2 linked regions of the Halorhodospira halochloris genome follow. The protein of the gene in region 1 binds, or shares a complex with, the protein of each later gene. Links are inferred from orthologs where the notes say so. Each region holds a gene or a part of one and is shown on either strand. Other genes may lie near its edges.

Region 1 (15,418 bases):
TCGATGCTGATGGAGCTTGCTTAACACCTCATCGCGCGTAGCACCTTCGCTGACAGTCACCAAGCGCTCTTGTGGTGTCATAGCCACCGAGACCGGCTCATTGACCCGGGTTTCAAAGCGCAGATCACGGCCGGTAACTATCCCCACCAACTGTTCGCCGTCAACTACCGGCACCCCGGATATACCCTGGCTGCGGGTCACCTCAAGCACTTCGCCGATGCTAGTGCGCGGCGATACGGTAATAGGCTCCTTAATTATGCCACTCTCGAACTTCTTAACCCGGCGCACCTCGCTCGCTTGCACCTCGGCCGACATGTTCTTATGGATGATTCCTAAGCCGCCCTGCTCCGCCAAGGCTATTGCCAAGCGTGCCTCAGTTACCGTATCCATAGCTGCCGATACTATGGGTATATTAAGCTGTATATTGCGGGTGAGCTGGGTGCGCAGATCGGCATCGCGCGGCATTACCTGAGATTCGGCAGGTAACAGCAGAACGTCATCAAAAGTAAGAGCTTCCTCGGTGATTCGCATTAGTCGCATAAACCTCGGTCGGGAAAAGTGCCGTGGCTGAATTAAGAATAGCCGTACAGTATACTGGCAACATGGTGTAGCATGCCAGCATGAGTGAGCCTGAACAGAACCTATACACCCCATCGCAGCTGAACCAAGAAGTGCGCGGTATGCTCGAAACCGTGCTGCCGGGCATCTGGGTAGAGGGCGAGATTTCCAACCTGGCCCGCCCAGCATCGGGACACCTCTACTTTTCGCTTAAAGATAGCGATGCCCAGGTACGCTGCGCCCTCTTTCGCGCTCGCGCAAGCAGGGCCAATTTCAGGCCCGAGAACGGCGATCAGGTCAGGGTTAAAGCCAAGGCCAGCCTCTACCCACCGCGCGGGGATTTTCAACTGATAGTCGAGCACCTAGAAGAGGCCGGTGAGGGGGCCTTGCGCCGGGCCTTTGAGCAACTCAAACAGCGCCTTGAGGCAGAGGGGCTGTTTGCAGCAGACAAAAAGCGACAACTGCCCTCCTTCCCCCGTCGCATAGGGGTCATTACCTCCCCCAGCGGTGCTGCCATAAGAGATGTGTTAAGTGTTCTTGAGCGGCGCTTCAAGGCCCTGCCGGTGATAGTCTACCCTGTTGCTGTACAAGGCGATGGGGCCGCTGGGCAGATTGTGCGCATGCTCGAGATTGCCGAACAACGCAATGAGGTCGACGCCCTAATCCTGACTCGTGGCGGCGGCTCGCTCGAGGACCTGTGGCCCTTTAATGAGGAGGCTGTAGCTAGGGCTATTCGCGCGTGCCCTATTCCGCTAATCAGCGCTGTAGGCCATGAGACTGATGTGACCATAGCCGACTTCGCCGCCGATCTGCGTGCCCCGACCCCGTCAGCCGCCGCTGAAACCCTAAGCATTGATACCGCTGCTTACCTTGAGCGCATCGGCACTCTTCACCGGCGCCTAACAGCGGCCGAGCACCGCCTACGCAACTCTCGACAAGAAAGACTCGACCAGCTGGAGCGACGCCTTGCCTGCCAACACCCGGGACGCAAACTGCGCGATCGCGCTCAACGCCTCGACGAGCTGGAATCTCGCCTCAGACGCCTCGTCTTAGCAACCATCAGCAACCATCGCCAAAAGATAAATACCGCCGAACAAAGGCTTTTTTCTGCCTCTCCCAAAAGGCGAATAGATGACTCGCGTAGGCAGATACAACAGCAGCTACAACTGCTGCAACAAGGCATGAGATCCCGCCTAAACGACTCCCGACAACGCCTGGCCGCGACCACCCGCGCCCTCCAAGCGGTAAGCCCACTAGCGACCCTGGAGCGTGGCTACGCCGTAGCTCAGCACCCCGACGGTAAGGTCATACGCCAAGCTCAAGAGCTAAAGATCGGGGATACAATATACACCCGCCTAGCTACAGGAGCACTAGATTGCACAGTGGAACGGATTTACCAACAGCATACAGACACCACCAGTTCCTAATCACCTCTGTGGCACCATCTAACTCCTCTGCGGGGATCTCGGCAACTGCGATGGCGCCGGGTATCGGAATCCCCGCGCCCCCACGGCAGGACGACTTGACGTAAAAGATGGTTTTAATAGGCTGCCAGGCAGGCAACGTAAGGATGGATCACATGAAGCCCAGCACCTTTTTTCTAGCTGCACTCCTCATACTTCTTAGTAGTGCAGCTTGGTCAACACAAAGCTCTGCAACAAATTCTGAGAATAGGCCTAGCGAGCGCCCCATAGCTGGCGGCTTAGCCCTTATCGATTTGGATCGTGACGATCCTACGCGCAAGGCCACTTACCAAGGTGAGCAAGTCCTTATCAGGGAGACTGAGAGCGGCTGGCAAGCCGTAGTCGGTATTGCCCTTGACGCTGAGACCGGTAAACACGAGTTAGAAGTAGATGGTGAAACGCTTTCCTTTACGGTTCAGGAGCACGATTACAGGGCTCAATATATAACTATTGCCGAAGAGGACATGGTCAGCCCGCCCGAGCATAAACTTGAGCGCATATTCGCCGAACAAGATGAGATCCGCAGTGCCTTCCGCAGTCGAGAAGTCGAAGCTCAGCCCCGCCTAGATCTGCACATCCCGGTGGCCGATGCGCGCGTTTCGGCTGAATTTGGAGTCCGTCGCTATATCAATGAGCAGCCCCGCAACCCGCACAACGGGCTTGACCTGGCAGCACCGACCGGTACACCGATAGCCGCCGCCGAGGCGGGTAAAGTGGTTGAAAAAGGGGATTACTATTTTAACGGTAAGAGCGTCTTTATCGACCACGGTGCGGGCCTAGTAACCATGTACTGCCACATGGATGAGATCGATGTGGCAAAGGGGGATTGGGTCGAGCGCGGCGAACAGATCGGCACTGTAGGTAAGACCGGACGAGTCACCGGCGCACACCTGCATTTCAGTGTTATCCTCAACGGCAACACGGTGGATCCGGAACTATTTCTCGAGGAAGCCCCTTAAAACTCCCCACTGAGCCTGGTTGACTCGGTGTGGAGGTCTTGGCGCCAGGCAGGGCGCCATGAAGCCTCCAGGGATGGATTCACGGCGTCCTCCACACCGAGAGTGGGAAGTTTTAGAGGTTCCTTAGAGGATAAAGTTGCACTATTCTCTTAACATCTTCATATAATCAAACCGAAAAGGAGACAATAATGGCCCAGCGTAAAGTCACCATCTGCGCCCCAACGCGCACCGCTTTAGGAACTTTCAATGGCTCTCTAGCTAAGGTCCCAGCTACCGACCTAGGTGCGACGGTTGTCCGCTCTACCCTAGAGCGCTCGGGGCTCTCACCGGATGCTGTAGACAGCGTGGTGATGGGCAATGTTATTCAAGCCGGCTGCAAGATGAACCCGGCACGGCAGGCCTCCATTAACGGCGGTGTACCAGCCCAGACCCCTGCCCTGACCGTGAACCGGGTTTGTGGCTCGGGCGCCCAAGCAATTGCCAACGCCTTCCAGGAGGTAGCCCTGGGCTTTGCCGACACCGCCATAGCCGGTGGCATGGAGAACATGGACCGGGCCCCCTACCTGCTCATGCAAGGGCGCACCGGTTATCGCCTCGGACACGGGCAAATTCTTGATGCGGTACTAAACGATGGCCTAAACGATGCCTTCTCAGATCAGCACTCGGGATGGCATACCGAAGACCTTGCCAGCGAGTACGGTATCAGCCGCGAGGAGCAGGACGAATGGGCTGCACGCTCACAACAACGCTTTAGCCAAGCCCAGGCGGCAGGCCATTTTAATGCGGAAATAACCCCGGTTGACATCTCCGATCGTAAGACCACCAAGCAATTTGATACCGACGAACATAACCGCGGCGACACCACAGCGGAAGGCTTACAGAAGCTCCGGCCGGCGTTTCGCAAGGACGGCACTATCACTGCCGGCAATGCCCCCGGCGTTAATACCGGCGCTGCAGCCATGGTCATCGCTGCTGAAGAAGCTGCCGCCAAACACGGCCTCACCCCAATCGCCCACATAGCATCTTATGGGATTGGTGGCGTTGAGCCGGGCATGTTTGGAATCGGCCCTGTTCCGGCAGTCAAACAGTGTCTGCAACGCGCCGGCTGGTCTATTGATGATGTCGAGCGCTGGGAGATTAACGAGGCCTTTGCCGCCATCGCCATCGCCGTGATGCGGGATCTGGGCGTCGCGGAAGAGCGGGTTAACGTTGAGGGTGGGGCAATAGCTCACGGCCACGCCATCGGCGCAACAGGTGCCGTACTTACCACCCGGTTGCTTCACTCAATGCAGCGCGACGGCCTAAAGCGCGGTGTGGTAACCATGTGTATCGGCGGCGGCCAGGGAATTGCGCTTGCCCTGGAGATGGCATAGGAGGCAGGATCCCTGCGGGAATCCCTCTACGCCCCAGCTCCTGAGCTACCAACCATTCGGCATGTGCGGGGAAGGGAGGAGCTGAATTGTAGCGGTTAGGGGGGTAAACTCCATGGCGTCAAACATTGGCCATCAAGCCTTGTGTGGCGCCATGGAGCCTAAACGGGGCTGCCGATGACTAGCCCCATGATCGGCCGATAGGCCTCAGACTCAGAGGACCTTTAGCCCTAGCTACTGACCCATATGCTCCCTCATCTCGGAATAGAGCCGCTCAAGCTCATCCATCAACTCAGCAGTCTCCGGGTCGCGCTCCTCCATAGCGGCCAGCAAGTCCTCCTGAAATGAGCGCATGTCTTCCTCCATGCTGCGCCGGAACTCCTCATCTTCCATCGCCTCCTGCTGCGCCTGCTGCAACTCCATTTGGGCCTGTTGGAATTCCTCGGCTAGCTGTTGCTGCTCATCCTGGGATACATTACCAGCCTCAAACCTCTCATATATCTCTTCCATGCGCTGATAGTGACTCTCAGGATCGTAACCGAGATCTTCCATCTTCGCAGTAGCACGATCCTCCAGGCGCTGCTGGCGCTCTTGCAACTCCTCGCTATTTTCGAAGGTTTCCTGCTGGATTTGACCAAGGCGTTGCTGGATTTCCTGCAAGCGCTGCTGCGACTCCATCATCTCCGGGCTGTGCGGCTGCCCCGGGGCCCCGCCTTGTTGCGGTGCCATCTGCGCTTGCAAAGATGTTGAGATCAGAAATGCTGCGGCGACCGCCGCCATTGTAACTCGTGTCATAACTTTGGGCTCCCTCACAAAACTTGGTTAATACACTCTAAGGGTGAGCCGAAATAGCATAACACTTGCCAACGACCGGCGGGCCACCCAAAAAAAAAGAACTGCCCAAACCCCTGCTGGACAACAAACGGCGCTGCAACACGACTCTAAAGACCTCCCCTGAGCCAATTAGCTGCCCCGGCGTGGGGGACGCCGTGAATCCCTTCCAGGATACCTCACGGCGCCCCCCCTGCTGCCTTGAACTTCACATGGGACTGCACATGGCTAAAGAAAGGGGAGTTTGTATAAGCTTGCAGCGTTTGTATTCCGCCAAGATGCGGATCTCAGTAGAGCTGCTTTACTGCGGCATGCCTCCGCCGCCACCCATACCTTGACCTTGTTGCATCTCCGCCTGGAGTTGCCGTAACTCGTCAATCAGCTCACCGGCGCGCGGGCTTTTCTCTTCCATAGCAGAGATCAGATCCTGCTCCAGCTCCTGGCGATCCTGCTCCCAGCCCTGCATGAAATCCTGGTCTTGCATCGCTTCCTGCTGCGCTTGCTGGAGCCTCATCTGCAACTCACGATCCTCCTGCAGGCGGGCCTCCGCATCGTCCTGGTCGGCCAGCGTACCATCTTCCAACTGCTGTATGGTCTCTTCCAGGCGTGCGATGTCCTCACGGACATTCTCGTAGCCTACCTCTTCCATCTGGTCGAGAAGGCGATCATCAAGCTCATTAGCGCGCTCTTCAAGCTCCGGGTTCTCAGCCATGGTCTCTTGCTGAAGCTCACCGAGCTCCTGATGGATCTCCTGCATGCGCTGCTGCGCCTGCATTTGCTGCTCAGCAGCCTGAGGATCCTGCTGCATTCCCGGGGCACCTTGTGGGGCCTGGCCACCTTCTGACATACCACCTTCAGGTGCTTGCTGCGGGGGCTGCCCTCCACCTCCTCCACCCATCTGGGCTTGAGCAGCGCCCATCGCAAGCATTAACGCGAAAGTCGAAGCAACAGTCTTGTTCGCAGTCATCAATATACTCCATTGCTTTGAAATTAAGTTTGAGCTCGGCTCAATCTCACCAACCGGCTATCTGTTAATGACAGCCGAACGGGAGGGATTGTTCCTAACCGAGGGCACTGCATATGGCAGTATGTCATTCTTCTAATTAAACAATAATGCTTTTTTATTGTCGATTCCCGTCCCACTGCTGCAGAATATAATTTCTTACAACGAATCTAATTATCATCCCACTCACGCAAGATACAGTCTAACTTAAGGAGGTAAGCATGAGTCACCCGATGGAAGGCCAACCGGTACCCAAAGTAACATTCCGTGCCCGCCGTGACGGTGAATGGGTAGACATAACTAGTGACGAATTGTTTAAGGGCAAGAAGGTGGTAGTATTTGCCCTACCCGGGGCCTTCACACCAACCTGCTCCTCGACGCACCTGCCACGTTATGACGAACTTGCGCCAACCTTCTTCGAGTCAGGGGTAGACGACATCGTATGTCTGTCTGTAAACGACGCCTTCGTCATGGAGGAGTGGAAGCGCGATCAGCAAGTTCAGCACGTTACCTTGATACCTGATGGCAACGGCGAGTTCAGCGCCGGCATGGGGATGCTGGTCGATAAGCAGGATCTAGGCTTCGGCAAGCGCTCCTGGCGTTATTCTATGCTGGTAAATGACGGTGTCATCGAGAAGATGTTTGTCGAGCCAGAGGTGCCGGGTGATCCATTTGAGGTCTCCGATGCCGACACCATGCTCAATCACATCAACCCCAATGCCAAACGGCCCCAAGCGGTTACCATGTTTACCAAGCCAGGTTGCCCACACTGTGCTAGTGCCAAGCGCATGCTTCAGCAAAAGGGCTACCAGTATGAAGAGATAGAACTCGGCGAGGGCATTACACCTCGCTCGGTAAGGGCAGTCAGCGGCTCCGGCTTAGTGCCGCAGGTGTTCATGGACGGCAAATTGATCGGCGGGGCTGATGACCTAGAGAAGTGGCTGGCTAAATAGCAGCCCAACTCCAACGACCTTATTCGCAAACTCCACGCCCGGCTTGGGAACTACGAGCGAGTTCTCGAGCCGGGCGAAGTTATATTAACTTACCTCGCAGCAGAGCTTAGTCAGGCTGGAGCCATACAATGGCGCCAGGAGTCTACACACAGTGGGTATGATTGGGCTCACAACGGCCGGAATGCCGAAAATCTTACCCGGGACTGACTAATAATCCATCTACGCTCGCCTCTAAAAGCACCCCACCGGGCCAGCCAGGCTCCGGTAGGGATTTTAGAGGCGCCCATAGCATCAGATCATCAACCTAGAACCGAACAAAACCTCCGCCATAAAGGCCGCTGAAGGAGATATCGGTGGTGATATCGTCGAACTCATCCAACTCGATGCTAAGGTCACGATAACCGACCATCACCCCGGCATACATAAACTTATATACCAAGTTGGCCTGCATATCGGTAATCGAGTTATCGCCGATACTCAAGTCCTTGACAGATGCCTCTAGGCGCAAGGGCGTGGTTGGTATGTTTACCGCCGCGCGCAGATAGCCTAGCGGCAACCAGCCGGAAAACGAGGTGATGGTGTCTATCTCATCAGCCCAATTGCCAGGCAGATCATCATCAGCGATAGTGCCACCATCGAGCTCACCATCGAAATTTCTTGCCGTAAGACCTATATCGATGCTGACAAATGGTAGTGGCAGAGGGCTCCAAAAGGCGGTGAAATCAGTATGGCCAAGGTCGACACTAGACCCGTCTGCGCCATCCTGGACTAGCTCAGTGTGGTCAAGTCGCACGCTGGGTATCATCGGGAAAATGTGATCCCATTCCGCCCAGAGGTGGACATCATTATCGCTGTCTAAATCCAACGTATCGTCTATATCACCACCGAACAGATCCCCGCTTGAGCTATGGGACCAAATATTCGCCCCCGCCGAGAGGCCGAAGATGCCGCCGGTAGCATGGGCCGCACTGCCGCCGACTGCGAGAAACAGCGCTACTGTTGTTGTTTGGATTACTCGTCGCATGATAGCCCCCTGTATATGATTCGCCTTACACCACAAGATTATCACGCCGAAACCATATCCCCAATAAATTGGCCCAAAATAGGCTAGCACCAGGGGGGTGCCTCTAAAGAATTCGCCGGCGCCACCATCCGCCCCGGAGTGGAGGTCTTGGCGCCAGGGATGGCGCCATGAAGCCTCCAGGGATGGATTCACGGCGTCCTCCACACCGGGGCGGATGGTGGCGCCGGCGAATTCTTTAGAGGTTCCCAGGGGCGACCTCGGGAAACTCATTTATAACCCGGCCTGACTCCGCATCCACCTCGTAGAGTTTTACTGCATACCCCCACAGATTGGCAAGGTGGCCGAGTACCGCTTGGGCATCGCTCTTTTCCAGCGTTGCCCCGTCATTTATGCGGTGTTCGAGGATCAATTTACGATCACCCGCCAGATCGACATCAACCACTTGAATATCCGGTTCTATATAGGCCAAGTCATGACGTTTAGCCAAGGCGCTACGAATCTGCCGATAACCGGCCTCATCATGTATCGCAGCAACGACTAACTCCGGCGCTGAGGCCTCATTGTAGAGGCTAAAAAGCTGAAAATCGCGGATCACTTTGGGGCTAAGGAATTGGAGGATGAAACTCTCATCCCGGAACTCCCGCCAGGCGTGCTGCCAAACACCGACCCAATCACCGCAACCAGCTAGCTGTGGGAACCACTGTCTATCTTCGGCGGTGGGCTGTGTAGCCATGCGCTTGAGATCCTGAAGTATCGCAAACCCGAGGGCGTAGGGGTTGATACCAGAGAAGCGCAGATCATCGAAGTCAGGCTGCATAACAACGCTAGTATGACTGTGCAGAAACTCCATGAAGGCCCCGTCAGTTAGCAGCCCATCCTCATGCAGACGAGTCATTATGTAGTAATGGACCGCGCTAGCACACCCCTCATTCATTACCTTGGTCTGTCTCTGTGGGTAAAAGTACTGCGCGGTATTGCGAACAATGCGCAAGATCTCGCGCTGCCAATGCTCCAGCAACGGGGCCCGCTTCTCCAGAAAATAGAGCAGATTCTCCTCCGGCAGCCCTAGCCGTTCGCGGCGCGCTGCGACTGGATCAGCGTAATCGCGCAAAGGATCGTCGGGGGCACCCGGCACAGTCCGCCAGAGGTCATTGTATGTCTGCTCCTCATAGCGAATCCGCTCAATTTCCCGATCCCGCTCCTCGCGTAGATTGCGTGAATGCGGCTTAGGATAACGGTCAACCCCCTGCCCCATCAGCGCATGAGCCGCATCAATTACCTGCTCTACCGCACTTACCCCATAGCGCTCTTCGCACCCGCTGATAAAACTCTTGGCAAAGTCGAGATAGTCAAGAATTCCCTCGGCATCGGTCCACTCCTGAAAGAGTCGGTTATTCTTGAAAAAGTGGTTATGGCCAAATGCGGCATGCGCTATTACCAGCGTCTGCATGGTTAAGGTATTCTCTTCCATGAGATAGGAGATGCACGGTTTGGAATTTATGACAATCTCATAGGCCAAACCTGTATAGCCCTTGCGATAGAGCATTTCATCGCGGGCGAAATGCTTACCGAACGACCAGTGACGATAGAATAATGGCAGCCCCATCGATGCATAAGCATCGAGCATCTGCTCCGAGTTGATAACCTCAATCTGATTAGGGTAAACATCCAGCTGCAACTCTTCTGTAGCTATGCGCTCGACCGCCTCGTAGACGCGCATCACATCACGATAATCCCAATCAGAACCTCTGAATAGCGGCTCTTTGCTCATCTCTTCAGCTCCGCAGGGGTAAAGAGATCACGAAAAACCGGGAAGATGTCGCCTTGGGTGCGCACCTTGCGCATAGCAAGCGGGGCCTGGCCATGCGAGACCTTTTCATAGAGGCGCCATAGATCAGATGGCAAGCGCACGGAATGCCCGGCTAAGCCGACCTCAATGTAGGCGAAATGCTGGCAAAGCGGCAGGATCACATTACGAATTAATTCATTGGTATGCGGATTATCTGCCGGGGTATTATCTCCATCAGAGGCCTGAGCGGCGTAGATGTTCCAGTCAGCCACTGGATAGCGCTCAGCTACTATATCGCTCATCATCCGTAACGCCGGCGATACCAGCGTGCCGCCAGTCTCCCGCGAGTAAAAGAAGGTATCCTCATCGACCTCTTGAGCAATATGCGTATGGCGGATAAAGACGATATCGACATAGCGATAGCGCCGCTCAAGGAAGAGGTAGAGTAGCATGAAGAAGCGCTTAGCCAGCCCCTTCATCTCTTCACTCATGGACCCCGAGACGTCCATTAGGCAGAACATGACTGCCTGAGTTACCGGCTTACGGACCTGGGTAAAACGGTTGTAACGAATATCAACCGGATCAATATAGGGGATAGAGCGGGAACGCTCCTTCTTAAGCCGTAGCTGATCAATGAGTTCGCGCAAGCGCTCCGGGTCCGAGCCGCTGCGCTCAAGGCGATCGATCTCCTCTTCCAGCGCGCGGATCTCATTACCCTTCGGCCGACGCAAAGCTATACGCCGCGACAGCGAGTTGCGCATTGTGCGCTCGACATTAAGGTTGGACGGCGAGCCGCTGACCGCATAGCCGGCCCGTTGCTGCGTCAACTGATCGGACTTCTTGACTTGGCTCTTGGCCATATTCGGCAGTTCCAAGCCTTCGAAAAAAAGATCGAGAAACTCATCCCGGCTGACCGTGAAGGTAAACTCATCTTCACCTTCGCCGCTGGGGCTAGCCTGACTGCCGCCGCCAGAACCTGCAGGCGGGCGCGGAATAGTATCGCCAACTACATACTCTTTGTTGCCGGGCAAAACATGCTCACGAACGCCATGCTCAGCAGATTTACGAAAAACGGGTTCATGCAGTCCGTCTGTGGGGATGGTAATCTTCTCCCCGCCGGCAACATCGGCTACCTTGCGCTTTCCCGAGGCCTCGTTTACCGCATCTACCACCTGGCGCTTGGCGCGGCGCAAAAAGCGCTGCCTATTAGCCAAGCTTTTGCCTTTCGGGTTACGCCGGCGATCAATAATATTGACCAATGCACTCTTACCTCCGCCGGTTCAGCCGGCCTGCTTAACTCGCATGTACCACTCCACTAGCCGTCTGACCTGTCTTTCGGTATAGCCGCGCTCAATCATCCGCCGCACAAACTCGGTGTGCTTACGCTCGGTTTCCGAATCGGCCTTGGAAGTAAAGCTGATTACCGGCATCAGATCCTCGACCTGGCTGAACATGCGTTTCTCTATCACCTCGCGGATCTTCTCATAAGAGGTCCACCGGGGCATCTCGCCTCCCTGTTGCGCCTTGGAGCGCAAGGCAAACTTTACTACTTCATTGCGAAAGTCCTTAGGATTGGCGATGCCTGCCGGTTTTTCGATCTTGGTCAGTTCTTGATTGAGCGCCTGCCTATCCATCAATTGCCCAGTATCGGGGTCCTTGAAATCCTGGTCCTCAATCCATGCATCGGCATAAGCGACATAGCGCTCGAAAAGATTCTGGCCGAAGTCTTCATAGGATTCGAGATAAGCCTTTTGGATCTCATTACCGATAAACTCGGCATAACGCGGGGCGAGCTCAGCCTTTATCAACTCAAGGTATTTACGCTCGGTCTCCTCAGGAAACTGTTCGCGCTTAATCGCCTGCTCCAGCAGATAGAGCAAGTGCACCGGATCGGCGGCCAGCTCATCGGTCTCGTAGTTAAAAGTTTGCGATAGCACCTTGAAGGCAAAGCGGGTTGAGATGCCATCCATGCCTTCATTGACCCCGGCCTGATCACGGTACTCTTGCATGGAACGCGCCTTCGGGTCGGTCTCCTTAAGGCTCTCGCCGTCATAGATGCGCAACTTAGAGTAGAGATTCGAATTCTCATGCTCTTTTAAGCGGGTCAGGACGGTAAATCGAGCCAATATTTCCAGTGTCCACGGCGCACAGGGTGCGTTAGCTAATTCACTCTCGCGGATCAGCTTGTCATAGATCTTTTTCTCTTCGGTGACGCGCAGGCAGTACGGCACCTTGATTACCGAGATGCGATCAAGGAAGGCCTCGTTGTTTTTGTTATTGCGAAAACTCTGCCACTCCGACTCATTGGAGTGGGCCATCACCAAACCATGGAAGGGGATCGCACCGATATTCTCCGAGCCTATGTAGTTACCCTCCTGGGTAGCAGTCAACAGGGGGTGGAGCATCTTAATGGGCGCCTTGAACATCTCAACAAACTCAAGTATCCCCTGGTTGGCCCGATTTAGGCCTCCCGAGTAACTATAGGCATCGGTGTCATTCTGGCTATATAGCTCCAGCTTGCGTATATCGACCTTACCAACCAGAGAAGAGATATCTTGATTGTTCTCATCCCCCGGCTCAGTCTTGGCAATAGCTATCTGGCGCAGCTTGGATGGATGCATGCGCGCCACTTGGAAGCGGCTGAGATCACCGCCATACTCGTCGAGGCGCTTGACTGCCCACGGCGACAGTAGCCCACTCAGCTTGCGCCGCGGTATACCAAAGCGCTCTTCCAAATCCGGACCGTGCTGCTGCGGATCAAATAGCCCTAATGGGCTTTCAAAGACCGGACTTATCTCATCCTCTGCCTTCAGCACATAGATCGGATACTTCTCCATCAGGTGCTTTAAACGTTCCGCTAGCGAGGATTTACCACCGCCTACCGGGCCGAGCAAGTAGAGTATCTGCTTGCGCTCTTCCAGACCTTGAGCGGCGTACTGGAGAAAACCGACTAGCCGCTCAATGGTCTCCTCCATACCGTAAAAATCTTCAAAGGCGGGATAGATGCGTAGGGTCCGGTTGAGGAATATGCGCCCCAAGCGTTCATCTTTGGAGGTGTCTATGATATTCGGCTCACCTATGGCGGCCACCAGACGTTCAGCAGGGGAGGCATAGGCCATGGGATCATCACGACATAGCTCCAAATAGTCAGCCAGGGACATGGTTTGTTCCTGGCGACGTTCATAGCTGCGGGCATAACGGGCTATCAGATCAGCGGCTGTATCCATGGATCACACCCTCTAATGGATATTGGGATGTAGCTTGCGAACTCGTGCTCCTGCCTACCCATTATATTAGACGTTTATACAAGAAAGGGTGTTCCATTAAAGATAAAATAAAAACAAGTTTTTTGGGCTTATAAGCCGCGCTAACTGACGGAACTGCTCCTCTCCACAGGACCTCTAGAAACTTCCCTTGCGCTATCACCTGCCACGGCGTGGAGGTCTTGGCGCCAGGGATGGCGCCATGAAGCCTCCAGGGATTGATTCACGGCGTCCTCCACGCCGTGGCAGGTGATAGCGCAAGGGAAGTTTCTAGAGGTCCCACCCAGGCTAGCGCTATGGTTAGAACAACGCCAAAGCGGTAGCGGAGCGACATATAGCTATCCAGCCGGGAGTAGCTGCTTCTCGGCGAGCCACTGCGAATTAAATAGCCGTGAAGAGTAGCGCGCCCCGCCATCACAGAGCACCGTCACAATTGTATGCCCTGGCCCAAGCTCTTTGGCTAATCGCAGCGCTGCACTAACGTTAACCCCGCTCGAACTGCCTACGAACAAACCCTCTTGGTACAGTAGCCGATAGACCATCGGCACAGACTCTGTATCCGGGATACTGTATGCAGTATCTATCGGGGTGTCCTGGAGATTGGCGGTTACCCTACTACTGCCTATCCCCTCGGTGATCGAACTGCCGGAGCTGGAACTCGGAGTGCCGTGATAGACGTAGTTATATAGGGAACTACCGGCCGGGTCAGCGAGTACAATGCGCACCTTGTCCGAGCGCTCTTTGAGGGCACGCGCAACCCCGCCCAGCGTTCCTCCGGTACCGGTAGCAGCGACAAAGGCATCTATCTGACCGGCGCATTGCTCCCATATCTCGGGCCCGGTTGTAGAGTAATGGGCATCACGGTTGGCGGTATTATCGAACTGATTTGCCCATATCGCCCCCTCCATCTCTGCAGCCATCCGCCCGGCTATCTTCTGATAGTTGTTGGGGTCACTATAAGGAGCGGGAGGCACCAGGTGGACCTCAGCGCCAAGGGTCTTCAGCAGGTCGATCTTCTCTTGGGTTTGAGTCTCGGGGATTACAATGATACAGCGGTAACCGCGGGCGTTGCAGATATGCGCCAAACCAATGCCGGTATTGCCGGCGGTGCCCTCCACTACTATCCCACCGGGGCGCAGCTGACCAGCCCTTTCGGCGTTATTTATTATCCCCCAAGCGGCCCTATCCTTAACCGAGCCGCCGGGGTTTAGCCACTCTGCCTTTGCGAGTATTTCGCACCCTGTCTCGGCACTTAATGCAGACAACCGAATCAGCGGGGTCCTACCTATCGCCCCAACAAAGCCATCGCAGATGTCCATACCAAACCCCTTATCTGATGCCAGTATTGATATATATCATACTGGCATCAGACTAGGTTACGCTACTAATAGATGGCAAAGCCGATATTAATTCACGGCCTCTCCGATGGGGGTACCTCAAGGTCGGGCTGATCGGACCCTTCTTTCTCTGGCGGGATCAGATCCTGCTTACTCACACCGAGAGCCAGGGAGGTAGCACTGGCAATGAAGATCGACGAGTAAGAACCGACTAGCACCCCTACCAGCAAGGCAACAGCGAACCCGCGAATGATCTCACCGCCTAAAAAGATGAGGGCACATACCACTAGCAAGGTGGTAAACGAGGTCACCAAGGTGCGCGAGAGGGTCTGGTTTATCGCCATATTCATGACGAACTCTGTCGTCCCCTTGCGAACCTTGAGGAAGTTCTCGCGGATACGATCAGAGACAACAATAGTGTCATTGAGCGAATAGCCGATAGTTGCCAGCAGTGCCGCTAGCACCGTCAAGTCGAAGGTCATCCGGGTCAGCGAGAAGAAGCCTATGATGATCACTATATCGTGCAGCAGGGCTGCTACGGCACCTACCGCAAAGCGGTACTCGAAGCGAAAGGCGACGTAGATCAAGACACCAAGCAGGGCCAAACCTAGGGCCATCAAACCCTGCTCAGTTAGCTCCTCGCCGATCTGCGGACCGACAAACTCCACTCGGCGCAAATCGACACCATCATGAGCAGCGCTGAGCTTATCGAAGATCTGCTCGGATATTTGCGCCTGCTCAACGCCATCCATAGGCGGAACACGGATCATGATCTCGCGCGGTGAGCCGAAGTGCATTACCTGAGCATCTTCGAACTCAGTCTCGGCGAGTATCGCCTCCACTTCGGATACCTCAATCGACTCCTCGT
Region 2 (15,368 bases), 250 kb from region 1 along the record:
ATCGGGCAGGCATCGGCGAGCGCCTCATTGATCGACAGCCCGCGTTTTTCGCGGTACTGGTTGGTCAGATCGACGAGCAGGATACCGTTTTTGGTCACCAGCCCCATAAGCAGCACCATGCCAATCATAGAATATATGTTAAGGGTGAATCCGCCAACGTATAGCCCCAATATGCCGCCGACTAGGGCGAGAGGCTGAGCAGCCATAATGATCAAAGGCTGGATGAATGAGTTGAACTGGCTCGAGAGGACGATGTAGACCAGGGTCGCCGCGAGGGCCAGCACAAAGATCATGGCTGATGCCGCTCGCTGCATCTCCTCGGCTTGGCCGACAAACTCGATGTCGTAACCTAGCGGCAGGATCTCCTCACCGGCTTGGTTGACCTTATCTATAGCGTCGGCAAGAGGCATATCAGGGTCGCCATAAAAATCTGCCGAGTAGGCCAGGTTATGGCGGGTAACTGCGGCCGGGCCGACGGTCGGATTGATCTCGGTGACGGACTCAAGCGGGACCATTTCGCCCTCTTCAGAGAGAAGCTGGATACGCAGCAGACTGTCGATGTCATCAACTAGCCCTTCTTGGGCCTTCATGCGGACATCGTAGCGCCGCCCATCTTCGCCCTCGGGGCCCTCGTCGAAGCGTGCTACATCGGCGCCACCGGCCAGGATGTTGATAGCCTGAGAGACTTGCAGGGCGTTGAGCCCGGCGGCATTGGCCCGCTCACGGTCAACCTTGATCTCTAGCTGCGGCAGTTCGAGATCGAGATCAAGATCGAGCGAGCCCATGCCGTCGATCTCTTCTAGGTGCTGCTGGATCTGTTCGGCGTGTTCGCCTAGCTCATGGAAACTCGGCCCGGTTACCACGAACTGCAGGGGCTCGCCGCGCGAGCCGGGTACCAGCGGCACCTCGGAGGCAAAGGCGCGGATGCCGGAGATTTGACCTAGTTTGGGCTGGACGCGGTCCATTATCTCCCGCTGTGAGGCCTCCCTTTCATTGCGCTCGGTCAGGCGCACAAATGCCATGCCGCGATTTACCTGACCGCGATCACCCAGACCAATGGCCGCGAATATTCGTTCCACTTCAGGCTGATCTAGCAAGACCTGCTCCACCTCACTCATCCGCGCATCGGTGTAGTGGATGCTAGAACCGAGCGGCACCTGGAAGGTGACCATAAACTCGCTAGTATCCTCCTCCGGGGCGAATTCGCCGCCGACCTGAGGTGCGATCAAGGTTGCGACGCCGACGGCAAAGGCGAGGGCAATCCCTAGGGTGGTCCAGCGAAAGCGCAGGATACCGCGCAACAGCCACCGGTAGGCGCTCTCGATAAGACCGAATCCGCGCTCCATATAGGCGTATATAAGCGGCTCGCGCTCCGGTACGTGGAGAAACCGCGAGGCGAGCATGGGAATCAGGGTTAGCGCTACCAGGCTCGATGCCAGTACGCCGAAGGCGACCACGACCGCAAACGACTCAAAGAAGCGACCGATTATTGCCTCCATGAACAGCACCGAACCGAATATCGAGATTAGACTCAGCGACGAGGCGATAACCGCAAAAAAGACCTCATTCGATCCCGATATAGCCGCTGCGATGCGGCCCTTGCCATACTGCTTACGGTGGCGATAGATGTTCTCCAACACCACTATGGCGTCGTCGACGACAACACCGATGAGCAGCAGCATGGCGAGCATGGTGATCGAGTTCAGCGTGTAGCCGAAGAAGTAGATCACCCCGATGGCGGCCATCAGTGAGACCGGGATGGCTAAGGCGATAATCCCGGTTGAGCGCAGGTTGCGCAAAAAGACCCACATCACCAGCCCGGCAAAGAGGATACCGAGGGCGATAGTTAAAAACAGTGAATCGATCTGCTCAAGAATGAACTCCGACTCGTCGGTCGAGATGCTTAACTCCATGCCGGGGGGGAGTTGGGGGCGGATCTCGTCATCGAGCCGCTCCTTTACCTCCTCTATGATGGCTACAGTGTTGGCGCCGGAGATCTTGACTACGCCGAGGCCGATAGTCGGTTCAGCGTTAGCACGGGCGAGCTGCCGCTTATCGGCAAGCCCGTCTATAACGTCGGCGACATGTTTAAGACGGACCTGTTCGTCGCCGTCGCTAGCGACGATCATCTGCTCGAGTTCCTCGGCGTCGTGATACTCGATATCGAGCTTAAGCATGTCCTCGGTCTCGCCACCGACCATAAAGCCGCCCGGCATCTGGGCGTGTTCCTGCTCCAAGGCGTTGAGCAGGCTGCGCACGTCGAGATTGTGGGCAGCCATACGCTCGGGGCAGACCTCGATGCGCATGGTCCGCTCGCGACCGCCACCGACGCGGATCTCACCGACACCGCTGATCCCTTCTAGACGTGGGCGAATCTCATTGCGCGCATAGCGATCGAGATCCTGAATCTTCCGATCCCCTTGCAAGGAGAGCCACATTACCGGTTGGGCGTCGAGCTCAACCTTATCGACTACTGGTGCCTCAGCATCCTGGGGGAGGTCTTGGACGATCTCCGAGACCTTGGCGTTGACCTCGTTGAAGGCGACATCGACGTCGACATCGAGATCGAACGAGACGGTAACCACAGAGGTGCTCGGCAGAGAGACTGACTGCACATCATCGATCCCGGGTACGGTATTCACCGCCCGCTCCACCTCTTCGGTTATCGCCGAATCTATCAGTTCAGGTTCGGCTCCATCTTGATAGACGGTGACACTGACAATCGGAAAATCAATGTCAGGGATGCGATCGGTACCCACCTCCTGATAGGCGATAGCGCCAAAGAGCATAATCAAGGCGCTGATCATTACCGCCAGGACGTGGCGCCGAATCGACAGCTCTGAGAGCGTCATAGCTGGTTACTCCGTTGCGGATTCGCTGTCTTCGCGCTCCTCGGCGCGCACCTCAGCACCATCGGTAAGGAAGCCGGCGCCGTCGACTACTACTCGCTCACCGCTCTCCACCCCTGAGCTGATCTCGATGCGATCGCCCATGCGGGTGCCGGTTTCGACGCTGCGCTCGGTTACCGTCTGCTCATCGTCGTCGAGGATAAAGACCACTTCGCCGGCGGGGCGGCGGACCACGCTCTGCGTGGGGAGGACGATCTGCTCGCGCACATCGAGCACCACTTCGGCGTCGATGCTAGCGCCGGGGCGCCAATCGCCGGGGTTGTCGATAGCGGCGAGCAGGTGCAGTGAGCGGGTGCGCGGGCTTATATTGGGACGCATGTTGGTCACCGTTGCCGAGTACTCACTGGGAGAGCCGGAGCGGTTGCGCAGCTGCAGCTGCGTCTGGCTATCAATATGCTGAGCTAGGCGCTCCGAGACCGGAATCCGGGCCTTGAGGTTGTGAGTGTCGGTCAAGTCAAACAGCGGATCGCCGGCGACAGTGTAATCACCCGCGCTTACGTGTCGCTCACTTACCGCGCCATCAATGCCCGAGCGGATACGGGTGCGCTCTAAGTTGCGCTCAGCGCGGCGTAGGTTGGCTAGTGCCGCGGTGAGCTCCTGTTCGCGGCTTTCCAGGTCGGCCTCGGCGTTATCGAGCTCATCTGCCGATATGTGGTCATCGGCGTAGAGTTCCTGGGCGCGTCGGACGTTGCGCTCTTGCACGCCGACCTGAGCGGTCAAGCGGGCGACATCGGCGGCGGCGCTGTCTCGCTCATCGCGGTAATCGTCGGCCTCGATCTCGGCGAGCAGATCGCCTTGTTCTATCTCATCACCCTCGTCGACCTTTAAGGTGGTGATGATGCCGCTGATTTCGGCGGCGATAAAGGGCGCTGATAGGGCTTCGATACTACCGACGGCATTGCGCGTCTCGCGTACTTGCTGTTCGCTGGCTGCAGTCCAGGTGACCGCTATGCTCGGCCGCTCCTGGTCGTTTTCTTCGGCGTCGTCATCACCGCAGCCGCTTAGCCAGATGAGCGTCAGGCACAAAGCAAGCAGTAGAATGAGTCGTTGCAGTGGGTTGTGCCGGGGTGCGGGCTTGAGGTCAGGTTGCAAGTAAGTCAATTACTGCTCCTCCTTGCGGATGCCGTTAAGGAGTAGTTCGACTATCGAGTCGGCGTAGCGTTCCGGATCGTCGGCGAAGTCGACACCGGGAAGCTGGCGCAAAATCTGGCGATAGGCGATAAAAAAGGTGTTGGCGGCGATCATTAAGGTGGCGATGGCTGCAGGGTCGATTTCGCTGCGCCAGTTGCCCTTTGTTTGGTCGTTGGCAATAATCTCAGTAAGGCGTTCAAAGTCGTGGCCAAATACTTGACTCACCAAGTACTTGGCTTGTTCCTCTGAGCAATCGAAGCCTTCGGCGAGCAGCAACCGGGAGCCATCGGGATCGGCTAGCGAGCGGCTCAAATCGCTGTAGAAAAAGCTGCGCAGTTGTTCGCCGGGTTCATGGTTAGTTTGAGCCATTTCGCAGAGCACCGCTTTGGCCTTGGCGCAAGAGCGGTGCAGGGCCTCCTGGTAAAGCTCTTCCTTGGAAGCAAAGTGATGAAAGACATTGGCCTTGCTGACCCCGGCAGCGGCGGCTATATCGCGAATCGATACCGCGTCGTACCCAGTCTCAGCAAACATGCGTTTAGCGGCGTCAATAATGCGTTCTGCGGCCTCGGTTCGACCGGGCTGTTGTGACTTCATTGTGCTCTCCCCTCACGGGTGCGGTCATCGCGCCGACCAACCGCACGGTCAGCCATCATAGCTAAGATAATCCGTATTTGCAAAGGGGAACCGGCAGGGCCCGTCTTATTAGGCCTAAACGCAGGGGAACGGTGAGTCGTAGCCGCGCTTATCCTGCTCAATGAGGGCAAAGGCCGAATGGTTGTGGATAGACTCGTAGTTCTCCGAGGTGACTTGGTAGGCGGAGATCCTATCGTCCTCATTCAGCCGGGCGGCAATATCCCGAACTACGTCCTCGACAAATTTAGGGTTATCGTAAGCGCGCTCGGTTACATACTTCTCATCCGGGCGTTTAAGCAGACCGTACAAGTCGCACGAGCCTTCCTCTTCGGCGATCTCGATAAGCTCTTCGAGCCAGACAAAGCCGTTCATCAGCGCAGTAATGATGACCAGTGAGCGCTGGTTATGGGCCCCGCGCTCGGCAATCTGTTTCGAGCAAGGGCACAGCGAGGTAAGGGGAACAGCTACTCTGACCCAGGTCTCGTGACGGTCGGGATGCATCTCGCCGATGAAGGTGACCTCGTAATCCATCAGGCTCTGCACCCCGGAGATGGGGGCGCGCTTATTGATAAAGTAGGGGAAGGTCATCTCTATGTGCCCGGAGCCTGCCTCAAGGCGCTCAGTCATCTCGGCGAGCATCTCATGGAACGACTCAACCGTGATCTCGCGGTCGTGGCTAGAGAGGATAGAGACGAAGCGCGACATGTGCGTGCCCTTAAAGTGCTGAGGCAGGTTCACGTACATGTTGAATGTGGCTACGGTGTGCTGCTCGTAACCGGTACGATCACGCACCCTTACCGGGTGGCGAATATCTTTTATACCGACCTTGTTAATGTCTATACGCCGGTAGTCGGCGCGGCCCTGTACGTCTTCCATGTAATTACCCTGAGTAGAAGAGGCTTACCAGCTTAAAACTGTAAGGTAGTCTTAAGCCGTCTCGCAGTAGTTATATGCTACCGCAAAACTTTAAATGGTTATAGTCTGCTTTTGGTGGGGTCACGACCGCGAGCTTAAGCGGAACAACCAATGATCACAAATCTGCTTACGCTTGACGTTGGATGCAGTAAGCGGCCAGGCCACGCAGGATGTCGGCGCCTTCGCCTAGGTCATCGAGAGCGGTTATGGCATCGCTTGCCAGCCGTTCAGCCAACTCACGCGATTCGCGCAGCCCGAGCAGGGCGGGATAGGTAGGTTTATCCCGGGCGGCGTCGGCGCCACTCGATTTGCCGATAGTGTTGACATCACCCGCGACATCGAGCACATCGTCGTGGATCTGAAATGCCAGGCCGACGCACTTAGCGTAACGGTCGAGGTTTTGTGCCGCTTCGCTGTCGCTAGAGTAGCCGCTGGCTAATACACCAAGTTTGACACTGGCTCGGATCAGAGCCCCAGTTTTGTGGATATGCATATCCTCGAGCTCGGCAATATCCAAGCTGCGCCCGACAGCACTAAGGTCGATCGCCTGACCACCAGCCATGCCACGCGAGCCTATGGCCCAGGCCAGGGCGGCGACCATGTTAACCCGGGTCTGCGGCGTCGGCTGATCCTCTGCGTTGGCCTGGCAAAGGGTTGCAAAGGCCTGGCTGTGCAAGGAGTCACCCACCAGGATGGCGGTTGGTTCGTCGTAGGCTCGGTGGCAGGTAGGCTGACCACGGCGCCAATCATCATCATCCATCGCCGGCAGGTCGTCGTGAACCAACGAGTAGGCGTGTATCATCTCTACTGCCGCCGCCGGCGCATCGAGGGCAGTACCGCTATAGCCGAGGGCCTGGCCAGTGGCATAGACGAGGATCGGACGCATGCGCTTGCCACCGCCAAGCACAGCGTAGCGCATCGCCTCATGCAGCCGCGCTGGGTGGGCAGTGGCTGCCGGCAGGTTGTTGTTCAAGGCGTTTTCAGCGCGCTCGCGCAGACCTGGCAGGGCCTCTTCCAGGGCTTTAATCGTCGTTGGGTCGAAACTGGCCGACATCGGCGTCCTCACTGTTCTCCAGTAGTATCTCTACCTTCTGCTCAGCTGCGCTGAGGGCTTTTTGGCAGTGGCGGGTCAGTTGGATGCCGCGCTCGAAATCGCGCAAGGCCTCCTCAAGCTTTAACTCGCCACGCTCCATGCGCTCGACAAGCTGCTCCAGCTCAGCCATGGATTTCTCGAACTCGGTAAGATCCTGAGGATCCTGTTCGGCGGCTGGTTTTGCTTGTTCGCTCGACTGATTGCTCGGTTCGCTGTCCGGATGTTGATTCATTTGTCGTTCGATCGCAGGTGTGCGTGGTTCATGAAGGGATTATGGAGCTGATCCCAGGTTGCCCAAAACTATCGCTCTTTAACTTTTTTGGCAAGTATTAGCGTTGATGGTGTGCCAATATAGGGCTGCTAGTAGTATGATTTCGCGCTGTCTGGCTAAACCGCGTGGAGAGCAATTATGGGAGCCAAAACTATGGTGGTAAGAGGGGGATATGAGTAAGCCAAAGACTACCACTACCTACAGTGCCGCTGATATTGAGGTGCTTACCGGTCTTGAGCCGGTACGCCGGCGCCCGGGGATGTACACCGATACGACACGCCCGGATCACCTTGCCCATGAGGTAATAGATAATAGCGTTGACGAGGCCATCGCTGGCCATGCTAGCCGCATTGAGGTTACCGTCCATGAGGACGGCTCCTTGGAAGTCAGTGATAACGGCCGAGGCATGCCGGTCGATACCCATCCGGAGGAGGGGTTGCCGGCGGTCGAGGTAATCCTAGGTCGGCTTCACGCCGGCGGCAAGTTTTCGAGTAAGAGTTATCGCTACTCCGGCGGTCTGCATGGGGTCGGGGTTTCGGTGGTTAACGCCCTGTCGACCCGGCTGGAGGTGCGCATCCATCGTGACGGTGCTGAGCACAGCATTGTCTTTGCCAAGGGTGAGAAGATTGAAGAGCTGCAGCGTGTAGGCAAATCAAAGCAGACCGGAACTACACTGCGCTTTTGGCCTGAGGCGAGCTACTTTGATACGCCGCGCTTCTCACGCGCTCGCCTTGAGCATCTACTCCGTGCCAAGGCGGTCCTTTGTCCAGGTTTGACTACTCGGTTGAGGATCGCCCAGGGGGGGCGTGCCGATTCTGCTACTGATCCAGGAAGTGAGGCTCAAGAGGAGCGCTTTGAGCAGCTGAGCTGGTACTATGAGGATGGTTTGAGTGACTATCTCTCCGGGGCCGTCAGCGATCTTGATTATCTTCCGGAGACGCCTTTCACAGCTCGGCTCAGTTCCCAAGAGGAGGAGATGGAGTGTGCCCTGGTCTGGTTGCCGGAGGGCAGCGGGCCAGCGGAGAGCTATGTTAATCTGATTCCTACCCCGTTGGGGGGGACTCACGTCAATGGTCTGCGTACCGGTTTGACCGAGGCGGTGCGTGATTTTTGCGAACTGCGTAATCTATTGCCGCGAGGGGTAAAGATAGCCCCTGAGGATGTCTGGGAGCATGTTGCCTATGTCCTTTCGGTCAAGATGCATGAGCCGCAGTTCGCCGGCCAGACTAAGGAACGGCTCTCTTCGCGCAGCTGTGCAGCGTTTGTCTCCGGTGCAGTCAAGGACGCATTTAGCCTATGGCTGAATGAGCATACCCAGACCGCTGAGGCAATTGTCGATCTTATTGTCCGCGCAGCTCAGCGCCGCCAGCGTGCCGCTAAGAAGGTTACTCGTAAAAGGGTGGGCAATGGCCCGGCGCTACCCGGTAAGCTTGCCGATTGTACCGGCCAGGATCCGGTTTTGAGCGAGCTATTCCTGGTCGAGGGCGACTCTGCCGGCGGCTCGGCTAAACAGGCGCGAAATCGTGAATATCAGGCGGTAATGCCGTTGCGGGGTAAGATCCTCAATACCTGGGAAGTGGCGCCGGAAGAGGTGATGGGCTCACAGGAGGTGCACGATATAGCCGTGGCGATAGGGGTGGATCCAGGCAGCTCGGACCTCGCCGAGCTACGCTATAATAAGATCTGTGTCCTTGCCGATGCTGATCCTGACGGAGCCCATATCGCGACCTTGCTCTGCGCGCTATTTCAGCGCCACTTTCCGGCTTTGGTAGAGCAAGGTCACGTCTTTGTCGCTATGCCGCCACTTTATCGCATTGACGTTGGCAAGCAGACTTACTACGCCCTGGACGAAGATGAACGCAAAGGGGTGCTGGACAGGATTGCCGCCGACAATATCAAGGGTAAGGTGCAGGAGACCCGCTTTAAGGGCCTGGGTGAGATGAACCCCATGCAACTGCGCGAGACGACCATGGATCCTGATACTCGTCGCCTAGTGCAGTTGACGGTTGATGATCCTACCGAAACTGAGCGGTTGCTCGGTATGCTCCTCGGTCGGGGAGCCGCTGCGCAGCGCCGCGAGTGGCTGGAGAGTAAGGGGGACCTAGCAGAGGTTATCGTTTGAATAGCCTTAAGCTTAATAGGGCAATTGCACGGATAGGGTAGGTAAATAATGACCGCAAGCGCCAGCTCAGAATTCGAGACTCAGCCGCTGCGCCAGTTCGCCGAGCGCGCTTATCTCGACTACTCGATGTACGTCATTCTCGATCGCGCCTTGCCGCACATATCCGATGGACTCAAGCCGGTTCAGCGGCGGATAGTCTATGCCATGTCCGAACTCGGCTTGTCGGCGGCGGCCAAGTATAAGAAGTCGGCGCGTACGGTAGGCGATGTTCTGGGTAAGTACCACCCTCACGGTGACGCTGCCTGCTATGAGGCCATGGTGCACATGGCGCAGCCGTTCACCTATCGCTATCCGCTGGTCGATGGCCAGGGCAACTGGGGTTCCCCGGACGATCCCAAATCGTTCGCCGCTATGCGTTACACCGAGTCGCGGTTGACCGCATATTCACGGGTGCTGCTAAGTGAACTGGGTCAGGGTACGGTAGAGTGGGTACCCAACTTTGATGGTGCCTTGCAAGAACCGGAAAGGCTGCCGGCACGGCTACCTAATGTCTTGCTCAACGGTGGCTCGGGCATAGCAGTCGGCATGGCAACCGATATCCCGCCGCACAATCTGCGCGAGGCGGTTGCTGCCTGTACCCATCTGTTAGATAACCCTGAGGCGGATAGCGATCAGCTCTGTGAGCATCTGCCGGGGCCCGATTTTCCGACTGCCGCCGAGGTGGTTACCTCACCTGCCGAGCTGAAGGCGATCTATCGGCGCGGCAACGGTAGTGTGCGCGCTAGGGCGCGCTGGGAATATGAGCGTGAACAAGCCCAAATCGTCATCCATGCGCTGCCTTATCAGGCCGCTGGGGCCAAGATCATGGAGCAGATTGCTGCCCAGATTACAGCGCGGAAGCTGCCCATGGTCGAGGATCTGCGTGATGAGTCGGACCATGATGCACCGGTGCGCTTCGTCATTCAGCTGCGCTCGCGCAAGGTCGATGCGCAGCGGGTCATGGAGCACCTATTCGCCACTACCGACCTGGAGCGCAGTTATCGGGTCCATTTGAACGTCATCGGCCTGGATGGCCGCCCGCGGGTCTTCTCGCTGCGCGATCTGCTCGCCGAGTGGCTCGAGTTTCGCACCGAGACCGTCCGGCGACGGTTGCGCTGGCGGCTCGATAAGGTCGAGAAGCGGCTGCATATCCTTGCGGGGTTGCTCACCGCTTATCTCAATATTGATGAAGTCATAGCCATTATCCGTGCTGAAGATGAGCCCAAACCAGTGTTGATGGAGCGTTTTGGGCTTACTGAAAGCCAGGCTGAGGCAATCCTCGAGTTGCGCTTGCGCCACCTTGCCAAGCTTGAGGAGATGAAGATCCGCGGTGAACAGGATGAGCTTGAGCAGGAGCGCAAGCAGCTTGAGCAGATCCTGGGATCTGAGCAGGAACTGCGTAAGCAGGTCAAGACAGAACTGGAGGAGGATGCCGCTACCCATGGCGATGAGCGCCGCTCACCTTTAGTTGAGCGCGAACAGCCGCGGGCCATGGACGAGACCGAGTTGATGCCGGCCGAGCCGGTGACAGTAGTGTTATCCCAGAAGGGCTGGGTGCGGGCTGCTAAAGGGCACGAGGTTGATCCGGAGGCCTTGTCTTACAAGTCGGGAGACGGCTACTTGGACCATGCCCAGGGGCGTTCCAACCAGCCCGCAGTCTTCCTCGATTCGACCGGCCGTGCCTACGCCCTGCCGGCCCATACCTTACCCTCGGCGCGTAGTCAGGGTGAGCCGCTAACCAAACGTCTCAGTCCGCCGGAAGGGGCGAAGTTCCAGGCAGTGCTCGCCGGTGAGGCACAAAGCCGTTTTCTGCTCGCCTCGGATGCCGGTTACGGGTTTATCGTCAGCCTAGGTGAGCTCTTCTCCCGTAACCGTGCTGGCAAGGCTGTTCTGACTCTGCCTCATGGCGCTCATGTTTTGGCTCCGGTGAGGGTGCCGTTGGCGAGTGAGGATGCCGAAGTCGCGGTAGTCAGCAGTAACGGCAACCTCTTGTTGTTCCCATTGGCCGAACTGCCGGAGATGGCCCGCGGCAAGGGTAATAAGCTGCTAGGGATACCCCCACAGAAGGTCAAAGAGCGCCAGGAGATAGTATTAGCGATCAGCGTGCTGCCGCCGGAGTCGAAACTGAAAGTAGTGGCCGGTAAGAGCGAAAAGATATTCAGCACTGCGCAGCTGGAGCCGTTCCGCGCCGAACGCGGCAAGCGTGGGGCTCTGTTGCCGCGGGGGTTGCGCCGAGTTGAGCGGCTAGAGGCGGTCTAAATAAAACCGCCCCCTTTTTCTTCCTTGTCATGGGTTTAGCTTAGAGGAACCGTGTTGTCATGTTGACCAGAATAGCCCTATTGCTCGCGACCAATATTGCGGTTGTGCTTGTGTTGTCGATAATCCTCAACCTGCTCGGGGTTGAGCAGTACCTGCAACAGCAGGGCATCAATGCTGAAATCGTCCATCTGTTGATCATGGCGGCAGGGATCGGTTTCGCTGGTTCTTTTATCTCCCTGGCCATGTCAAAGAGTATGGCGATCCGCATGATGGGGGCGCAGGTCTTGGAGAACCCGCGGGGGGAGACCGAGCGTTGGGTGGTCGAAACCGTGCGCCGTTTCGCGCAACGCGAAGGCATCGGCATGCCGGATGTGGCGATCTATAACGCCCCGGAGATTAACGCCTTTGCAACCGGCGCAAGGCGCAATAGCGCCTTAGTGGCGGTTAGCACTGGGCTGTTGCAGAACATGAGCAAGGACGAGGCCGAGGCGGTCATAGCGCATGAGGTTAGCCACGTTGCCAACGGCGATATGGTTACCCTTACCCTGATTCAGGGGGTGGTGAACACCTTCGTCATCTTCCTCTCCCATATCGCTGGTCGATTCGTTGACCGAGTAGTGTTCAAGAATCAAAGCGGCCATGGGCCTGGGTTTTGGATCACTATGATCTTTGCGCAAATGGTTCTCGGCATCCTCGCCTCAATGATCACCATGTACTTCTCGCGCAAACGGGAGTTCCGGGCCGACGCTGGAGCAGCCAAGCTTGCCGGCAGCGATAAGATGGTCGCTGCACTGGAGAGGCTGAAACAGTCGGTCAAACCGCAGAATATGCCGGATGAGATGGAGGCGTTCGGTATCAACGGCAAGATGGGTAGCGGAATCAAGCGGCTGATGATGTCGCATCCGCCTCTCGAGGAAAGGATCGCTGCCCTTAAGGGGTCCTCTTAAAACGGCGCCCGAGCCAAGTGGTTGCCTTGGGTGAGGCCTTGGTTCCACTTCTGGTGACAAACCTGCAGTCGCCTCGAAAACTCCCCCGAAGCAATTGCTCCCCCGCTGTGGAGGTCTTGGCGCCAAGGATGGCGCCATGAAGCCTCCAGGGATGGATTCACGGCGTCCTCCACAGCGGGGCAGCAAGTGCTTCGGGGAGTTTTCGAGGCGTCATAGAGTTTCCGCTAAGGGCGGTGTGGGGTGATCAGCGCGGCGGTGGCGCGAGCGTAGTTTTAGAAGCGGCGCCTGGATCTTCACGTACTAGGCGGGGGAGAAGGTAACCGGGTAGGCTAGCGGCGAGTTCGGCGATTATCGAACTCGCCGTCGTCGGTGATACGGCAAAGTGTGCTGCACCGCTGATACGATCGAGCTGATGGAGGTAGTAGGGCAGGGCTCCGGCGCTGAAGAGTTGCTCGGAGAGCTGGGCTAGGGGCTTTGGGTCATCATTGACCCCGCGTAAGAGTACGCTCTGGTTTAGCAGCGTCATATTGCCGTGCCTTAGCCTGGCGAGGCTGGCGCAGACAGCGTCGTTTATCTCCTGCGGGTGGTTGGCGTGGACGACCCACACGATTTGTAGCGGGCTTGCACTAAAACGCTCGACAAGTGCGGTTGTTATTCGCGCTGGTAAGGCTATTGGCATCCGGGTATGGATGCGCAGGCGCCTTAATCCCGCGATCTGCTCTAGGCCATCAATAAGCTCGCACAGCGCCTGATCACCAAGCATCAGCGGGTCACCGCCGCTGAGGATTACTTCCTCCGGGGCGCCTTCTCTATGCCAGTATCTTAGGGCCGCACGCCATGAATTTTGCTGCGAGTAAGGGTAAGAGCGGCGGAAGCAATAGCGGCAATGGATGGCGCAAGCCCCGGTGGTTACTAACAGGGCACGGTTGGCGTATTTTTGCAGTATCGCCGAGTCACTGTCAGGCGATTGCTCGGCAAGTGGGTCAGTGCTGAAACCGGCTGGCTGAGGAGTGGTTTCAAGAGCCGTCGGCATGACCTGTCGTAGCAGCGGGTCATCAATTCGCCCCGGCTCGATGCGCTCTATGTAGCTATGGGGCACCAACAGGGGAAAGTCGCCATGGGCAGTCTCAGCGCCGTCAAGATTAACCTCGCTTAACCCCAAGCGCTCGATTAGCTGGCGCGGACTGCGTATAGCGTGGCGCAGCTCATCGCGCCACGCCTGTTCGTCATTTTTCGGCGCTGTCTGTGCTGTGCTCATTCGAGTATCCGGTCACCATGGCACGCAAGTGAGCGTACCACGGATTGCCGGTGGTCGAGGCGAGATAGATATGGACTATTAGAAAGACCATTAGTGCTAAGGCAGCGCCAACGTGCACTGCTGCCGGGGCGGCGAGCGGTAGCAGCTCACCGAGCAACGTCTCGCGCCAGAGATTGTAGAAGAGCAAGAGCAGCCCGGAGATCCACAGCGCTGGTGCGATTGCGGCCTTGAAGAAAAAGTAGGCTAGGCGCTGCAGCGGGTTGTGCTTGGACGCCGCTGTTTTAGCATAGGGCTTTGATTCGCCAGAAAATATACCGTAGGCGTAGTAGGCCAGCATCGACATTAGGCCTTGGCCGGTGGGCATGTAGTTGCGCCACTCACCGGTTGTGACATGCCAGAAGATAGCCAAGATCCACAATCCGATGAGCATCCAGGCTAAAGTAATGTGGGTGGCAAAGGCGCTCTCGAAGCCGGTAAGGGTGAAGAGGCCGCTCATTTCCAGCCCGGTAAACAGCAGGCCGAAAATCAGGAGCGTCTGCGCCCAATGCCAGAAGATCTCGAATGGCGAGAAGATACGCTTGGGCCTAGTGCTAGGGTCGTTATTGCTCACGCGGCCTCCTCCTGAGAGTTCTCCTGTTTGCTACGTTTGTGGCGGTAGAGCAGATAGCGGGCCGAGCCATGACCGAGTACTGCGAGTAGGGTAAGACCGATTGCCCACCAGCCGATACGCTCTATCCGCGGGTGGCTATCCTGCCCCGGGACATAGAGTCCCTCTAGGCCCGCCATGCGGCCGTCCGGTTCGTGGCATGACTGACAGCTGAGGCTATCCTCAGCCGGGGCGATCATGTGGGCGACTGGCCAATGCATAATGCTGTCTACAAAGCCGTATTCACCGCTGAAATCCTTCTCTGTTTGGCCTATCTTCTGCGCCTCTTCCATGCCTGCTGCTAGCGCCTCTGACCAGTCGTAGCTTTGCCAATAGGCACTCGGCTCATCACCGAAGAGGTGGGCGGTGAGGAGGGTCTTATGCTCTTTATCGTAGGGTTGGCGCCCCTTCATGGATGTAAAAGGCCAAATTTTTGCCCCCGGGGTATCGTGATCACCCATAGGCCTATTGATCGTTACCGTCTCTGTGGGATCGATCTCGTCATCGAGCAACGTATAGTGCATATTGCCGTCGAACCAGTGGTATTCGGGGGCGTAATCCTCGCGCCATTCGAATCGCCCCTTGCGCCCATCGTAGACCGGCACACCATCTTCGGTCTCGACCACTGGGTCACCGTCATCGTCCATACGGCCAGATTCTGACCAGTCCCAAAGGGTTCGAGTCGGCTTACCGCCGCGCGCCACTTCGGGGACATGGCATGTCTCGCAGGCGATAAACTCGCTATGCTGGTTAAGCTTGTCGTGAATCCCGCTGTCGTGCGGCTCGCTGCCGTGACATGCCTCGCAGGCCGGTTTTTGGTGTGGATCAGCGGCTACTGGTCGCTCATCCTCGGGCATTGTTATTTTATAGCGGCTGCCGAGTTGGATGTGGCCACTGAAGGTATGGCAGGTGGAGCAGGTAAAATCGGCTCCCTCCGGCGACATATGCACATCAAGTTCGTAGGGTGGATCGATCAGTGAACTATCCAGATCTCCATGCTTAACCGCGTCGCCGCCACCGCCCTCGAAGTGGCAAGTTCCGCAAGTTTCGCGACTACTAGGGCCGACGTTCTGAGCTACTTCAGCTAGATCGGGGGCGGCTATCGTCTCGCCGTGGAACTCGCGATCCTCGTAGGGTGGGTGACC

Evidence for each region.
Region 2: the proteins of xseA (region 1) and xseB are in contact, whole or in part, in a cryo-EM structure (PDB 8TXR), measured with the Escherichia coli proteins. The link is inferred for Halorhodospira halochloris from one-to-one orthologs.

Annotation. Positions count from the first base shown.
Region 1 is NZ_AP017372.2:1,613,653-1,629,070, forward strand. The notes cover bases 1-2,802. They hold xseA (exodeoxyribonuclease VII large subunit), read left to right. Parts: upstream 1-620; coding sequence 621-1,985; downstream 1,986-2,802. Other genes in these bases: guaB (IMP dehydrogenase), read right to left, coding at 1-531; HH1059_RS07395 (peptidoglycan DD-metalloendopeptidase family protein), read left to right, coding at 2,138-2,802. Outside these bases: more of HH1059_RS07395, read left to right, coding at 2,803-2,980; HH1059_RS07400 (thiolase family protein), read left to right, coding at 3,169-4,353; HH1059_RS07405 (OmpH/Skp family outer membrane protein), read right to left, coding at 4,585-5,145; HH1059_RS07410 (hypothetical protein), read right to left, coding at 5,483-6,148; HH1059_RS07415 (glutathione peroxidase), read left to right, coding at 6,406-7,137; HH1059_RS07420 (TIGR04219 family outer membrane beta-barrel protein), read right to left, coding at 7,442-8,161; HH1059_RS07425 (SpoVR family protein), read right to left, coding at 8,397-9,932; HH1059_RS07430 (YeaH/YhbH family protein), read right to left, coding at 9,929-11,209; HH1059_RS07435 (PrkA family serine protein kinase), read right to left, coding at 11,231-13,177; HH1059_RS07440 (cysteine synthase A), read right to left, coding at 13,552-14,532; protein translocase subunit SecF, read right to left, coding at 14,625-15,418. UniProt on the Escherichia coli protein: Bidirectionally degrades single-stranded DNA into large acid-insoluble oligonucleotides, which are then degraded further into small acid-soluble oligonucleotides.
Region 2 is NZ_AP017372.2:1,852,197-1,867,564, reverse strand. Bases 5,263-8,014 are described here. They hold xseB (exodeoxyribonuclease VII small subunit), read right to left. Parts: upstream 6,914-8,014; coding sequence 6,611-6,913; downstream 5,263-6,610. Other genes in these bases: parE (DNA topoisomerase IV subunit B), read left to right, coding at 7,125-8,014; ispA ((2E,6E)-farnesyl diphosphate synthase), read right to left, coding at 5,716-6,642; folE2 (GTP cyclohydrolase FolE2), read right to left, coding at 5,263-5,549. Outside these bases: HH1059_RS08480 (efflux RND transporter permease subunit), read right to left, coding at 1-2,852; HH1059_RS08475 (efflux RND transporter periplasmic adaptor subunit), read right to left, coding at 2,859-4,010; HH1059_RS08470 (TetR/AcrR family transcriptional regulator), read right to left, coding at 4,011-4,634; more of folE2, read right to left, coding at 4,749-5,262; more of parE, read left to right, coding at 8,015-9,074; parC (DNA topoisomerase IV subunit A), read left to right, coding at 9,123-11,372; protease HtpX, read left to right, coding at 11,435-12,319; EF-P beta-lysylation protein EpmB, read right to left, coding at 12,564-13,577; HH1059_RS08430 (cytochrome b/b6 domain-containing protein), read right to left, coding at 13,546-14,187; HH1059_RS08425 (tetrathionate reductase family octaheme c-type cytochrome), read right to left, coding at 14,184-15,368. UniProt on the Escherichia coli protein: Bidirectionally degrades single-stranded DNA into large acid-insoluble oligonucleotides, which are then degraded further into small acid-soluble oligonucleotides.